Regions from separate parts of the Actinophytocola sp. genome, predicted to be linked through region 3. Evidence: riboswitches for the same ligand, from Rfam matches in the RefSeq annotation. Region 3 holds a riboswitch; each other region holds the start of a gene.
What was found. Region 3 has a riboswitch for S-adenosylmethionine ahead of thrC (threonine synthase). Riboswitches for the same ligand answer to the same signal wherever they lie in the genome.
Positions count from the first base shown of each region.

Region 1 (4,804 bases), on a different contig from region 3:
GCTGAAGGACATCGAGGGCGGCGCCCGGTCGATCGCCGAGGCCGACGCGATGCGGGTCTGGGCGCGCACGGGATTGCCAACACTCGAATGGAACGTGGTGTTGCGTTGCCCGGACGGGCGGTACATCGCCACTCCCGACGGCTGGGCGGATGAGGTCGGGATGGCCTGGGAGATCGACTCGTTCGCGTTTCACTTCTCCCGCGACGACTATGCCAGAACCGTTGCGCGGAACTCCCGTTACGCCGCGGCTGGAGTGGTCGTCGTGCAGACTCTGCCGACACGGCTGCGATCCGAGCCCGACGCGGTCACCGCCGAGCTACGTGCTGCGTACCGCGCGGCGGCCGCCCGTCCACGCCCTGCGGGGCTACGCCTGGAAGGACGCCATCCGGACGTTGAGTGTCCGTAAGGCGTCCTTCCAGGCCCTGCCGGCCCGTCCGCCGCGTCAGGCCGCTACCACCCCGCGCGGGCCCCGGGCGAGCTGGCGGACCGCGCCGCCGCGCTCGGCGAGCCAGCCGAGTGCGGAGTCGGTCCGCTCACCGGACAGGCCGACCCGGAAGCGCGCGACCGGGGTCTCACCGATGCGGGTCACGCCGCCACCGATCACGGAGATGTCCGTGCCGAACCGGCTGGTGGCCTCGGGCAGCAGTGAGCCGATCGCCGCGAAGCCGATGAGCACGACGTCCGCGACGCGCGGGTAGTCGCCGCGCGCGTCGGGGTCGATGGCCGGCAGCACGGCCTGGGCGACCAGGCTGTCCGGGTCGCGGATCAGCTCCAGGATCCGGCCGCTCTCCAGCAGCCGGCCGTGCTCCAGGACGGCGACGTCGTCGGCGATGCGGCGGACCACGCTGGTGTCCTGGGTGGCGACGAGCACCGTGACGCCGAGCTCCGCACGGGCCCGGTCGAGCACGGCGAGCACACCGGCGGCGCCGTCCTCGTCGAGGTCGGCGGTCGGGTCGTCGGCGAGCACGACGGCCGGGTCGCCGACGAGCGCGCGGGCCACGGCGACGCGCTGGCGCTGGCCCGGGCTGAGCTCCGCGGGGTAGGTGGCGGCCTGGCGGGTGAGGCCGATGAGGTCGAGCACCCTGCCGACCCGCTCGCGGCGCTTCGGGCCGTCCATGCCGGCCTGCTCCAGCGGCAGCGCGACATTGCCGGCGGCGGTGCGCTGGGCGAGCAGCGAGCCGCCGGAGGGGACGACGCCGATCCGCGAGCGGGCGAGGCGCAGGGTGCGCTCGTCGAGGGTGCCGGTGTTGAGCCCGTCGAGGCGGAACACGCCGCTGTCCGGGCGCTCGCGCAGCGACAGCACCCGGGCGAGGGTGGACTTGCCGGCTCCCGCGGGGCCGACGACGCCGGCGATCACGCCGGTCGGAACGTCGAGGGTGACGTCGTCGAGGGCCACGACCGAGCCCGACGTACTTCGGAAGGACTTGCTGAGGTTCTCCAAGGTGATCACGATGTGCTCCAGTCCAGGCGCGATGACCGCTCGTGTGAAGCGGTGGGTTGCGTGTTCGGTCTGCCCGGGTTCGGGCGATGGTGGGGCGTCAGCTGGTAGAAGTCAGCGACGACAACCCGTGACCGTGCGCCGGCACTGGTCGATGACCCGCCTGGTGGTCAGCATGACCATCTCTCACTCCTCCATCGATCCTGGCGGTAGCACCTGCCCGCGGTGGGTGGTTGCTGCGGCGTCTCGGAGCCAGGTCTCTCGGCCGCTCGGGATGGAATTCCTCTGTAGTCAACCTGACGAACCCCGCCAAGTGCAACCGTCACGACGGCCATACCTGGTCAGATATCTGCCAAGTCACAGTCAGCGTAGGGTCACCGCGCGGCGGCGGCCACGACCGTCGAGAAGTCGTCCACCGTGAGTCGTTCGCCTCGCGAGCCCGGATCGATGCCGGCCGCGGTGAGCAGCTCGGCGGCCCGCTCGGCGGACCCGGCCCAGCCGGCGAGCGCGGCCCGCAGCGTCTTGCGGCGCTGGGCGAAGGCGGCGTCGACGAGCCGGAAGACCTCTTTCCTGTTCGCCCGTGGCTCGTCGTGGCGTTCGAGCAGGACGAGCGCGGAGTCGACGTTGGGCACGGGCCAGAAGACCGTGCGCGGGACCGTGGCGACCCGTTTCGCGGTGGCGTACCAGGCGATCTTGACACTGGGAACGCCGTAGACCTTCGAGCCGGGGCCGGCTGCCATCCGGTCGGCGACCTCGGCCTGGACCATGACGAGCGCCTTGTTCAGGGTCGGCAGCTCGGCGAGCAGGTGCAGGACGACGGGGACGGAGACGTTGTAGGGCAGGTTGGCGACGAGGGCGGTCGGCTTCTCGGGGAACCGGTCGGCGCTGATCCGGACGGCGTCGTCCTCGATGACGTGCAGCCTGCCGCTCAGTCCGGGTGCGCGTCGTTCGACCGTACGCGGGAGCTGCCCGGCGAGGACGGGGTCGACCTCGACGGCGTGCACGGCGCGGCAGGCGGGCAGCAGGGCGAGGGTGAGCGAGCCGAGCCCCGGGCCCACTTCGACCACGACGTCGTCCGGCGTGAGCCGCGCGGCGGCCACGGTGCGGCGGACGGTGTTGGGGTCGTGCACGAAGTTCTGGCCGAGCTTCTTGGTGGGTCGGATGCCGAGGTCGGCGGCCAGGCGCCGGACGTCGGCCGGGCCGAGCAGGGCGCTGTCCCCGTCACGGTCACTCACTTCGAGGAGCCTAGACGGGCCCGGACAGGGGCCGAGCCCGGACTCGGGGAGGCGAGTCCGGGCTCGGGGTGTCCAAAAAGGAATCTACGTGGGCAGGCCAAGCTTGGAGGAGCAGGCGGGCCAGGCACCGTAGCCGCCGCGGTCGTCGCGGACCTTGGTGGCGATCGCGATCTGCTGCTCGCGGGTCGCCTGGTGCGGCAGCGGGGCGTACTGGTCGCCGCCGTTCGAGAGCCACGTGCTCTGGTCGAACTGTAGGCCACCGTAGTAGCCGTTGCCCGTGTTGATCGCCCAGTCGCCGCCGGACTCGCACTCCGCGAGCTGGTCCCAGACCGCGCCATCGGAGATCACCGGCTGCGGCGGCTCCTTCGTGCCGACCCGGACGACCTTCGCCTTCGGCTGCTTGGTGATCTTCGAGCCGATCTCGACCCGGGCCATCTCCTCGCCGTTCTTCACCGTGAGCCGGTAGGTCGCGATCCGCTCGCCCGGCGCGCCCGGGTCGAGCACGACCTCGGTGCCCTCCAACGCGTTCGGGTCCTCGACCTCCTGCACCGGAGGCTTGACCTTCTCCGTCCGGTTCACCACGGTCACGCCGTTACGGGTGATCCGCACCTCGGCACCGTCGGTGACCTTCAGGTTCCCGCGAGGCGTGATCCTGTCGTCGGGGCCCAGCTTGAGCTCGAGCTCCTTGACCAGCTCGTCGACCGTCACCGCCGTGGTCTGCAGCGCCTTCGGCTTGTTGCCGCCGTCGAACAGCGTGATGTTCTTGAGGGTCTTGATCTCCAGCGCCATGCCGTTCAGCGGCACCTCGCTGTCCATCCCCGCCGACATCCACGCGCCCTCGGCGGACAGGTTGATCTGCTTCAACGCGTCCTCGACGGTGGTCGCGCGCACCCAGAAATCGCGCTTCTCGCCGTCGATGGTCAGGTGGAGCTGGCGCCCGCGCTGCAGGACGATCGTGCCGCCGTCGTCGATGCTGGCGGCCGGCGACGGGGACAGCGAGTCGTGCGAGCCGACGTTGAGGCCCTCGTTCTCCAGCACCTCGCCGACCGTGTCGGCGTAGGTGTTGACCTGGTGAGCCTGGCCGTCGACGTCGACCGTGACCGACTTGTTCATCGCGATCGCCGCGGCACCGCCGCCGATCAGCGAGACCAGGATCGAGGCGATCGTCGCCTTGAGGACCGACTTCTTCCACCGCTTGACGCCGGTCGCGACCTCGGGCGGAACCTCGTCCTCGGTCATCGGCAGCGCGCGGACCCGATCGCCGGACAGCGCGTCCGGGATGATCGGCAGGACGGTGGTCTCGGCGTTGATCAGCTGGATGAGCTCGTCGACGTCGACGTTCGCGTACGCCATCAGCTCGTCGGCCTGCGGGCCGAGCGCCGTGCGCACGTCGTTCGGCGTGATGGTCAGCGAGCCCGAGTAGCCGTCGAGGCCCGAACCACCGAAGTCGTCGTAGAAGTCGGGGAACTCCGAGCGCCACACGCGGAAGTCCTCATCCAGGACCGCGGTGCTGGCCGCGGCGCGGGCGTTGACCGGGGTGAACCAGTCGGTGTCCGCGAAGCCGCTGCCCGTAGAACCGCCGAAATCGCCGGATCTGTTTCCGCTCACAGAGTCGATACCTCCAGAAGGCCGTGGCCGAGCCCAACTACTGCGCGGCCGACGCGCTTCGTTCCGTTACGACATTCCCTCGGCCGTCGGCCATCCCATGACCGTCTCGAAGACGGCCGCCCCGACGTACCTTGGCCTAGCCTTGGGCACCGGAACGGTTTTGTCCCGGCTACGGTCACGGGACAGTAACGGTGACTGGCAGGTTGCGCAAACATCGCGTGGCGAGTCGTGATGCCGGTCACTCCACCGATGGAGCAGCGCCAATCGCCCGTTCATCGCAGTGATCACGAGTCGTAGCCACCGAAATCACCATGGGTAGCATCCGACAGGCCGAAGATCCGCTCCGCGTTGGAATTTACGGCCGCACACAGCTCGGCCAGATCCAAAGCCGTGAACTGCGCAATGTCCATGATCGTGTACGCAGCGCCGTGCGGCTCGTTGGGCCGCCCGCGAAACGGGTGGGGCGTCAGGAAGGGCGCGTCGGTCTCCACCAACAACTGGTAAGTGGGAACGTCGGCCACGG
Region 1 covers NZ_JBOHGB010000088.1:8,747-13,550, forward strand. Annotated here, with positions in the region: gene ACRDTB_RS24645 (hypothetical protein) at 1-406, shown strand, start outside; gene ACRDTB_RS24650 (methionine ABC transporter ATP-binding protein) at 443-1,450, opposite strand; SAM riboswitch class I at 1,630-1,719, opposite strand; gene rsmA (16S rRNA (adenine(1518)-N(6)/adenine(1519)-N(6))-dimethyltransferase RsmA) at 1,813-2,673, opposite strand; gene ACRDTB_RS24660 (transglycosylase family protein) at 2,758-4,281, opposite strand; gene ACRDTB_RS24665 (TatD family hydrolase) at 4,566-4,804, opposite strand, start outside.
Region 1: another riboswitch for S-adenosylmethionine. It lies ahead of ACRDTB_RS24650 (methionine ABC transporter ATP-binding protein); the one in region 3 lies ahead of thrC (threonine synthase).

Region 2 (4,804 bases), on a different contig from region 3:
GGGCGCGTCGGCGAGCGGGAACCGCGAGTCCCTCTTCCCGGCGTTCGGCCTGCCGTTCGCGCCGGGCCAGTCCGCCGGCTCGGCCGGCATTCACTCCGACGACGGCGCGACCGGCCCGAAGAACGCCATCGACCTGACGCCCTCCGACGGCATCGTGCGTGCGCCGCTCGACGGCACCGTCCACATCTGGCAGTGCCCGGGTGGCCCCTGGGTCACGATCGACCACGTGGAGGGCTGGCGTACCGGGTACTACCACATGGAGAATATCGAGGTGGCGGACGGACAGCAGGTCGCGCCGGGCACCGTGCTCGGCACGATCGGCAACGCCCTGCCGTGTGGTGGCAGCAGCAGCGGCGCGCACGTGCACTTCACCCTGTGGCTGCTGACCGCGTCGCCGGCCGAGGTCGCCGCCGAGCCCGCCGCCGGCGGCGACTGGCACGGCGTGTCCTACGAGACGCTGTCCTCCGACGTCGCCGCCGTGGTCGGCGAACCGGTCGACGGCAAGGCGTTCGGCGGCTGGCAGTTCTTCGAGGCCGCCACGCAGTACTCCGGCCACGCGGTCCGGCGGAGCGACGGCTGGGTCGTGCCGTTCCCGGGGACGTTCCTGTACGGCTGAGGTGTCACTCCGTCAGCATGCTGATCTGGCGGATCTTGTTGGTCGCGTCCAGGGCGGCCACCTTGTATGACTCGGCGAGCGTCGGGTAGTTGAACACCGTGTCCACGAGGTAGTCGATCGTGCCGCCGCAGCCCATCACCGCCTGTCCGATGTGGACCAACTCGGTGGCGCCGGTGCCGAACACGTGCACGCCCAGCAGCGAGCGGTCCTGCGGGGACACGAGCAGCTTCAGCACCCCGTAGGAGTCGCCGATGATCTGCCCGCGGGCGAGCTCGCGGTAGCGGGAGACGCCGACCTCGAACGGCACCCGCTGCTCGGTCAGCTCGTCCTCGGTGCGGCCGATGTAGCTGATCTCGGGGATCGTGTAGATCCCGATCGGCTGCAGCTCGTGCATCTCGTGCACCGGCTCGCCGCACGCGTGGTGGGCCGCGAGCCGGCCCTGCTCCATCGACGTGGCCGCGAGCGCGGGGAAGCCGATCACGTCCCCGACCGCGTAGATGTGCTCGACCTCGGTGCGGAACGTGCCGTCGACCTTGATCCGGCCGCGCCTGTCCGCCGCCAGCCCGGCCGCGGGCAGGTCGAGGTGGTCGGTCATGCCCTGTCGGCCGGCGGAGTACATCACCATGTCGGCGGGGATCTTCTTGCCGCTCTCCAGGGTCGTGACCGTGCCGTTCTTGTGCCGCTCCACGGCGGCCACGGTCTCGCCGAACCGGAACGTCACCGCGAGGTCGCGCAGGTGGTACTTGAGTGCCTCGATCACCTCGGTGTCGCAGAACTCGAGCATCCGCATCCGCTGCTCGATCACCGTGACCTTGGTCCCCAGGGCGGCGAACATCGACGCGTACTCGATGCCGATCACCCCGGCGCCGACCACGATCATCGACCGCGGGATCCGCTCCAGCCCGAGGATCCCGTCCGAGTCGATGATCGTCTGCGCGTCGAAGTCCACACTGGACGGGCGGGCCGGGCAGGTCCCGGTGGCGATCACGATCTTGTCCGCGGACACCGAGCGCTCCTGTCCGCTGCCGTCGGAGACCTGGACCGTGTGCGGGTCGGTGAACCGGCCCAGGCCGGGCAGCACCGAGACGCCGTTGCGGGACAGCTGGCTGCGGATCACGTCGACCTCACGGCCGACGACGTGGCTCGTCCGGGCGGTCAGGTCGCCGATCGTGATCTCCTCCTTGACCCGGTAGCTCTGGCCGTACAGCTCACGCTGGCTCATGCCGGTCAGGTAGAGGACGGCCTCGCGCAGGGTCTTGGACGGGATGGTGCCGGTGTTGATGCAGACGCCGCCGATCATGTTGCGCCGCTCGATCAGCCCCACCTCGGCGCCGAGCTTGGCGGCCGCGATCGCGGCCTTCTGTCCCCCGGGTCCCGAGCCCAGCACCAGCACATCGAAGTCAGTCATGGGGGGAGTGTGTCAAGCACGGTGGCGGTTGGACAGTTCCGGGCCGGATCGGCTACCTTCGGGCGCGAAGGTCATGAGTGCCAGCGTCAAGCCCCGGCTTGCTGGCCGGCAACCCTCCAACCGCGGTGGGGTGCCCCGGGTGAGGACCAGGCCCTCCGCGAGGTGCGGGTGGGCAAGCGCGGGCCCCGGGGCGGGGCCCCGACCCCGGAGGCTTCACGATGACGCTCGCCATCCCACATGTCCGACCCGTGTCCGGCGGCCTGCCCGGCCCGATTCCGCCCGTCGTCGGCGCGCGGCTGACCGTGCCGCTGGTGGACGGTCGCCGGGTGCCGTACGCGAACCTCGACCACGCCGCGAGCGCGCCCTGCCTTGCGGCGGTCCGCGACGCGGTCGACGAGCTGTTGCCCTGGTATGCCAGCGTGCACCGCGGCGCGGGCCTCGCCTCGCAGGTGTCCACAAAGGTCTATGAGCGGGCGCGCGAGGTGGTGCGCCGGTTCGTCGGGGCGCGGCGGACCGACGCCGTGGTGTTCACCCGCAACACGACCGACGCGCTGAACCTGCTGGCCCGCGCGCTGCCGCGAACAGGTGGGACCGGCACGTCGGTGGTGCGGTTCGACACCGACCACCACGCCGCACTGCTGCCGTGGCGCGGGCCGCTGGTCCGGCACATCTCGTCGGTCGGCTCGCTCGACCGCGCCCTGCAAGACTGCCCGACCGGGCCGCGGCTCGTGGTGGTGACCGGTGCGTCGAACGTGACCGGCGAGCTGTGGCCGGTGGCCGACGTCGCCGCGATCGCCCGCCACCACGGCGCCCGCATCGTGCTCGACGCCGCGCAGTTGGCCCCGCACCGTCCGGTCGACGTCCGCGCGCTGGACGTGGACTACGTCGTGCTGTCCGGGCACAAGCTGTACGCGCCGTTCGGTGCCGGCGCGCTCGTCGGGCGGGCGGACTGGCTGCGAGCGGCGGACCCGTACCTGGCCGGCGGGGGCGCGACGTCGCTGGTGGCCGACCGGGACTCGCGCCTCGCGGTGTCCTGGTCGACGGGCCCGGAGCGGCACGAGGCCGGCACGCCGAACGTGGTCGGCGCGCACGCGCTCGCGGTGGCGTGCGAGACGCTGGGCCGGCACTGGGACGCGATCATCGCGCACGAGCGTGCGCTGCTGACGCGGCTGCGGGCGGGGCTCGCCGGCGTGCCGGGCCTGCGTGAGCTGTCCCTGCTCGGCGGCGACCGGGTGGGCGTGGTGAGCTTCGCGGTCGACGGCCAGGACCCGGGTCTGCTGGCGGCGGCGCTGTCGGCCGAGCACGGCATCGGCGTGCGGGACGGCGCGTTCTGCGCCCACATCGCGACCCGCCGCCTGCTCGCCTCGGCCGGCGCCACGGGTACTCGCGCGCTGCGGGCGAGCCTCGGCCTGGGCAGCACCGCCGAGCACGTCGACCGTCTCGTCGGCGCGCTGCGCTCGCTGGTCACGCACGGCCCGGCGGCGGACTACGAGCAGGTGGACGGCCGCTGGACCCCCGCGCCCGACCCGCGTCCGCTGCCGCCGTTGCTGGCCGCGCTTTAGTCTGGCGGCGCGGCAACGCCCCCGCCGAGGCGCTGGACCGGCTCCGCGAGGCCGCGCAGACCATCGCCTCGATGCGTCGTGCTTGTCGTGATCAACGAGCCGATGCGGCTGACCGGCAGCGGCGACGTCGACCTGCTCGACCTCCGGCCGGGGCGGCGTACGTGAGTGGTTGCTGACCACCCGGTTTCGCCGACCATGGACAATGGCCCGGTGAGCGACGAGACCAGTACCGACGCGGAGCAGCCGGGTCGTACCGACACCGAGCAGCCGCCCCCACCCGAACCGTCCCGGCCGCCCCGCCGCGGCTGGCTGTTCGCGGTCGTGGCGCCGGTGGTGCTGGCCGCCGACATCGTCACGAAGATCATCGCCGTCGCGGCCCTCGAGGGGCAGGCACCGGTGCGGGTGCTCGGCGGGCTGTTCTACCTGCAGCTCGTGCGCAACCCCGGCGCCGCGTTCAGCATGGCCACCGGGATGACGTGGGTGCTCACGCTCATCGCGGTGGGCGTTGTCATCGCGATCATCTGGATCATGCCCAAGCTGCGCTCCATCGGCTGGGCCGTCGGGCTCGGCCTGGTGCTCGCCGGTGCGCTGGGCAACCTCATCGACCGCTTCCTCCGCGCGCCCGGCCCGCTGCGCGGCCACGTCGTCGACTTCCTCTCGCCGTTCGCCCCCAACGGCGACGTCTTCCCGGTGTTCAACGTCGCCGACTCGTCCATCGTCTGCGGCGGCGCGCTCATCGTGGTCATGGCCCTGCTCGGCCGCGACTACGACGGCACGTCGACGAAGGACAGGACGCCGAAGGACAGGACGCCGAAGGACGCGACGCCGAAGGACCCGATGCCGAAGGACGCGGCGGACACCGAGGACACGATCAACGCGAAGGAAGAGCCCGCGAAGGACACGGACGCGTGACCGCTCGCACCCTTCCGGTCCCCGACGGGCTGGACGGCATGCGGGTCGACGCCGGGCTGGCCAAGCTGCTCGGCCTGTCCCGTACCGCGGTCGCCGCCCTCGCCGAGTCCGGCGACGTGAGCCTCGACGGCAGGCCCGCCGGCAAGTCCGACCGGCTCGTCGCGGGCGCCTGGCTCGAGGTGACCCTGCCCGAGCCGGAGCAGCCCGTGCCCGTGCGCGCCGAGCCCGTGCCCGGCATGACGGTCCTGCACGAGGACGACGACATCATCGTGGTGGACAAGCCGGTCGGCGTCGCGGCGCACCCGA
Region 2 covers NZ_JBOHGB010000086.1:10,113-14,916, forward strand. Annotated here, with positions in the region: gene ACRDTB_RS24365 (M23 family metallopeptidase) at 1-616, shown strand, start outside; gene sthA (Si-specific NAD(P)(+) transhydrogenase) at 621-2,024, opposite strand; SAM riboswitch class IV at 2,094-2,209, shown strand; gene ACRDTB_RS24375 (aminotransferase class V-fold PLP-dependent enzyme) at 2,243-3,586, shown strand; gene lspA (signal peptidase II) at 3,797-4,498, shown strand; gene ACRDTB_RS24385 (RluA family pseudouridine synthase) at 4,495-4,804, shown strand, end outside.
Region 2: another riboswitch for S-adenosylmethionine. It lies ahead of ACRDTB_RS24375 (aminotransferase class V-fold PLP-dependent enzyme); the one in region 3 lies ahead of thrC (threonine synthase).

Region 3 (4,804 bases):
CGGTCCTTCGCGCGCCACACTGAGGCTGAGCGCGGTCCTCGCGTTGCCGGACGCGCTCAAGCGGCGGCTGGTCTGGCTCGTCCCGCCACCGCGGATCACGCCGACGACGCGCGACGCCGTCGAGCTGGAGGTGGACGGCGAGCCCGCGCCGCTGGACTGCGGCCGGCGGGCGATGCGCCGGGCCACCTACAACGCGCGCGCCACGGTCGCCGGCCGGGAGTACCTGCTGCGCCACGAGCGCCGGTGGCGTGCGAGCCTCGAGCGCGACGGGCAGCCGGTCGCCCGACTGTCCACATCGGACCGTGGGAGGACGATGTCGGCGGTCTACCAGCCGACCGCGGACGTCACCGACGCCAGCGTGGCGGTCGGGCTCGGCATGACGCTGGGCGTCGGCGCGCCGGGATTCCTTGCCAACTTGGTGAATGCGCTGTTCTAGTGTCGTGGGTCGTTGATTCGGCTGCGGCAGGCGGCGAGGGTGTCGGAGATCTGGTCGGCGGTCTTGGTCCAGGCGAATGGTGTGGGTTGGTGTCCCATTCGTTGGTCCATTTGCGGATGTCGGTTTTCGAGTTCGGTGATGCCGCGGCGGGCGGAGCGGCGGAGTTTGCGGTTGGTCAGCTCGGCGAGCCAGCGCTCTACGAGGTTGAGCCGGGAGCTGCTGGTCGGGGTGAAGTGCTGGTGGAAGCGGGGGTGGTGGATTAGCCACCTTGACCATCGGGGTCGTGTGGGTGGCGTGGTTGTCGAGCACCAGGTGATCGGCAGAATCGGCGCGGTGTGATCGATGGCCTGTATCTGGGACGTCTCATCGACCGCGAGCACTAACGCGTTCTCCGGCAGAGCAAGGTAGAGACCGACGATGTCGCGGACCTTGTCCACGAACTGCGGATCGGTCGACAGCTACAGCGTGTGGCTTGAGCTCGAATGCCCGTCAGATCCGCGACACGCGGACTGTGACATCCCGGTCGCCGAGGCCATTGACCGAGTCGACCGACGCTGTCCTGGCCTGGCGTCTCCTCCAACGTCTTTCGTGATCACCTGCTCGACCTGGTCATCGGTGATCATCCGAGGCCGCCCCGGACGCGGCTCATCCGTCAGACCTTCCACCCGACGAACCAGGAACCGAGACCGCAACTTGGACACCACAATCCGCGCTCGCGCAGCCAACGCCTGCGACGGCGTTCGGCGACGACCTCCCCGCCAGCAGAACCTGCCGCTCCTCATCGGAAAGCACCACCGGATCAACCCCTCGGGTTCGGCACACCAAAACCCCTACCAACTACCGGCAACTAACGACTCACGAGACTAGGCTTCGGCGCGCCGAACCAGCGTCCACTTAGGAATCGAGGGCCTCGCGGACCGCATCGCTCGATGGTGGGACCACCGCCTTCGGGCCGACCTCGTCCTGGATGGCGTCCAGGGTCTTCAGACCGTCGCCGGTGATGAGGAGGACAGTCTCGGCATCCGGGTCGAGCTGGCCGGTGTCGATGAGCTTCTTCGCCGTGGCCACGGTGACACCGCCGGCGGTCTCGGCGAAGATGCCTTCCGTCCTGGCCAGCAGGCGGATACCCGCGACGACCTCCTTGTCGGAGACGTCCTCGACCGCGCCGCTGGTGCGGCGCACCGCGTCGAGCACGTACGGGCCGTCGGCTGGTGCGCCGATCGCGAGCGACCGGGCGATCGTGTCCGGCTTCACCGGCCGGACGACGTCCTGGCCGGCCTTGAACGCGGCAGACACCGGCGAGCAGCCCGTCGCCTGGGCGCCGAACACCCGGTAGTCCCTGCCGTCGACGAGACCGAGGTCGGTCAGCTCGCGGAAGCCCTTGTCCACCTTGGTGAGCTGCGCGCCCGACGCGACGGGGACGACCACCTGGTCGGGCAGCCGCCAGCCGAGCTGCTCGGCGACCTCGTAGCCGAGCGTCTTGGAACCCTCGGCGTAGTACGGGCGCACGTTGACGTTCACGAACGCCCAGTCCTCGTGATCCGCCGCGAGCTCGGTGGCGAGGCGGTTCACGTCGTCGTAGTTGCCGTCGACCGCGATCAGTGCGCCGTCGTACACAGCGGTGGTGAGCACCTTCGCGCGCTCGAGCGAGGCCGGGATCAGCACGACCGACTCCCAGCCGGCGCGTGCGGCCGCGGCGGCGACGGCGTTGGCCAGGTTGCCGGTCGACGGGCAGGCCAGCACGGTGAACCCGAGCTGGCGGGCGGCGGCGAGGGCCACGGCGACCACGCGGTCCTTGAACGAGTGCGTCGGGTTGCCCGTGTCGTCCTTGACCCACAAGGACTTGACGCCCAGTGCGGCACCGAGCCGGTCGGCCTTCACCAGGCGGGTGAGGCCAGGGTCGGTGTTCGGGTGGCGATCCACATCGGACGGTACGGGCAGGAGCCGCCGGTAGCGCCAGATCGACTTGGGGCCGGACTCGATGTCCGCTCGGCTGACGTCGCCGAACTCGTAGGCGACCTCCAGCGGACCGAAACATTCGGCGCACGCGAACTCGGCGGCGAGTGGGACCTGGTTGCCACATTCCCGGCAGGTCAGGGCGCGCGCGGGCCCGAGGTCGAGCGTGGTGGTGGCGGCAGTGATCGTCATCGCGAGGTTTCTCCTCATCTGTCCCGCGTGCGGGTCGGAATTGGCACCGTGGTCGTAGCCGTCCTCGCGGAAGACGAATGGCTGACGCCGGTTGCCGGGGCTTCTTCGGGCCGGTCCCTCTGCCCCTCTGGATGAGCGGTGTTCAGTTGTTCACAGACCACGGTACGGCACGACGGGGTGGCCCGGCCAATGTGAGGTCCGTCATCCAACGAGTACGACCAACATGTCACCCGCCCGGCGGCGGGCGCACCCGCGAAGGTGCGAGGATGGCCGGGTGAAGGCCCCAGCCGTGACGCCGCCGGCGCTCCAGCTCGTGCTCGGTGAGGAGGAGCTGCTGGTCGAGCGCGCGGTGCGGGCCGCCGTCGACGCCGCCAAGCTCGCCGATCCGACCGCCGAGCTGACCCGGGTCAAGGTGTCCGACCTGACCCCGCCCGAGCTCGCCGAGCTGGTGAGCCCGTCGCTGTTCGCCGAGCGGCGGGTGATCGTGCTCGAGGGCGCGCACGACGCCGGCAAGGACATCGCCGCGTCGATCACGTCGTACGTGCGCGAGCCGGCGGAGGGCGTGCAGCTCGTCGTGCTGCACACCGGGGGCGGTCGCAAGCCGGCCAAGGATCTGATCACCGCGCTGCGGTCGGCCGAGGCGCACGTCGTGGAGTGTCCGAGGATCACCAGGCCGGCGGACCGGGAGGCCTTCGTACGCAACGAGATCCGGCGTGCGGGCGGCAGGTCCGACGCGGAGGCGGTGAGCGCGCTGATCGACTCGGTCGGTTCGGACCTGCGCGAGCTGGCCTCGGCGGCGGCGCAGCTCGTGGCGGACACCGGTGGCCAGGTGACCGCGGAGGAGGTGCGCCGCTACCACCGCGGGCGGGCGGACGTGACCGGGTTCGCGGTGGCCGAGAAGGCGATCACCGGCGACGTGGCGGGCGCGCTGGAGATGTTGCGCTGGGCGATGCAGCTGGGCGTGCCGCACGTGCTGGTGGCCGACGCGCTCGCGGACGGGGTGCGCACGGTGGCGCGGGTGGCTGGCGCGGGGCGCGCGGACCCGTACCGGCTGTCCTCGGAGCTGGGGATGCCCACGTGGAAGGTGCGCAAGGCGCTGTCACAGTCGCGCGGCTGGCACGCGGCGGGCCTGGTGGCCGCGATGCAGGTGGTGGCCGAGGTGAACGCGGATGTCAAGGGTGTCGCGGTGGACGCCGACTTCGCGTTGCAGCGGGCGGTGCTCCGCCTCGCCGAGGCTCGTCGCCGCACCTGACCGGCGAGCCGGGCGCCCGGTTCACTTGGACGGGTGATGGGCTTGGCCTCCGGCCCCCCGATTTCCAGCCTACCGGCGGGGGCTGACGATTCCGGTTGACGGTCACGGAGCTGGGGATGGCCGTGCGCACTGTGGACAACTCCCCCAGGGGTCCCCCGTTTTCAACGCTAGTGGTGGGGGCTGACGGCAATCGCCGGGCGGAGGTTGGTCCTGTGGACAACTCGTGGAGGTGCCGGGGAGAGGGGGGTCCGGAGACGGCTGTGCCGGCCGCCCACAAAGGACGGCCGGCACAGGCGGGTCAGCTCGGAAGGCGGCTCAGAGTTGGCTGGCGCGCTTGGCCATGGCGGACTTCTTGTTCGCCGCCTGGTTGGCGTGGATGACGCCCTTGCCGGCAGCCTTGTCGAGCTTGCGGGCGGCGTCCCGCATGAGCTCGATGGCCTGCTCCTTCTCGCCCGCCTCGGCGGCCTCGCGGAACTTGCGGATCGCGGTCTTCACCGAGGACTTGACGGCCTTGTTGCGCTGCCGCGCCTTCTCGTTCGTCTTGATCCGCTTGATCTGGGACTTGATGTTCGCCACGCGTGTGCTCCTCGATGTCGATCACGGAATTCCGTGCCGCGTTCAGGTGGCCTCACCGAAACGGCGAGCTTCCTCCAGGGCGGAATGCCACACGGCAACGACGTACGAGGATAACAGCGGGTCACCGCGGTCTCATCGGCGGCCGCCCAGCATGCTCCGCGTCAGCGCCTGCTGCTGGGACATCAGCTCGTCCAGGGCCGCCCGCAGGGCCGGCTCGTCGAGGCCGGAGCCCGACGTGACCGACTTCAGCACGGCCCGGCGCACCCACTCCCTGACGAACGACGCGGTCACCCCGTCGGTCGCCGCCACCAGGGGCGACGCGTCCGGCAACCGCAGCGCGGGGCCACCGTAGAGCCGCAGCAGCCGCTCGCGGCAGGCGGCGTCCGGCTTCG
Region 3 covers NZ_JBOHGB010000105.1:1,640-6,443, forward strand. Annotated here, with positions in the region: gene ACRDTB_RS26785 (hypothetical protein) at 1-436, shown strand, start outside; partial or broken gene ACRDTB_RS26790 (transposase) at 433-984, opposite strand; gene thrC (threonine synthase) at 1,331-2,584, opposite strand; SAM riboswitch class I at 2,596-2,722, opposite strand; gene holA (DNA polymerase III subunit delta) at 2,859-3,836, shown strand; gene rpsT (30S ribosomal protein S20) at 4,152-4,412, opposite strand; gene ACRDTB_RS26810 (AAA family ATPase) at 4,545-4,804, opposite strand, start outside.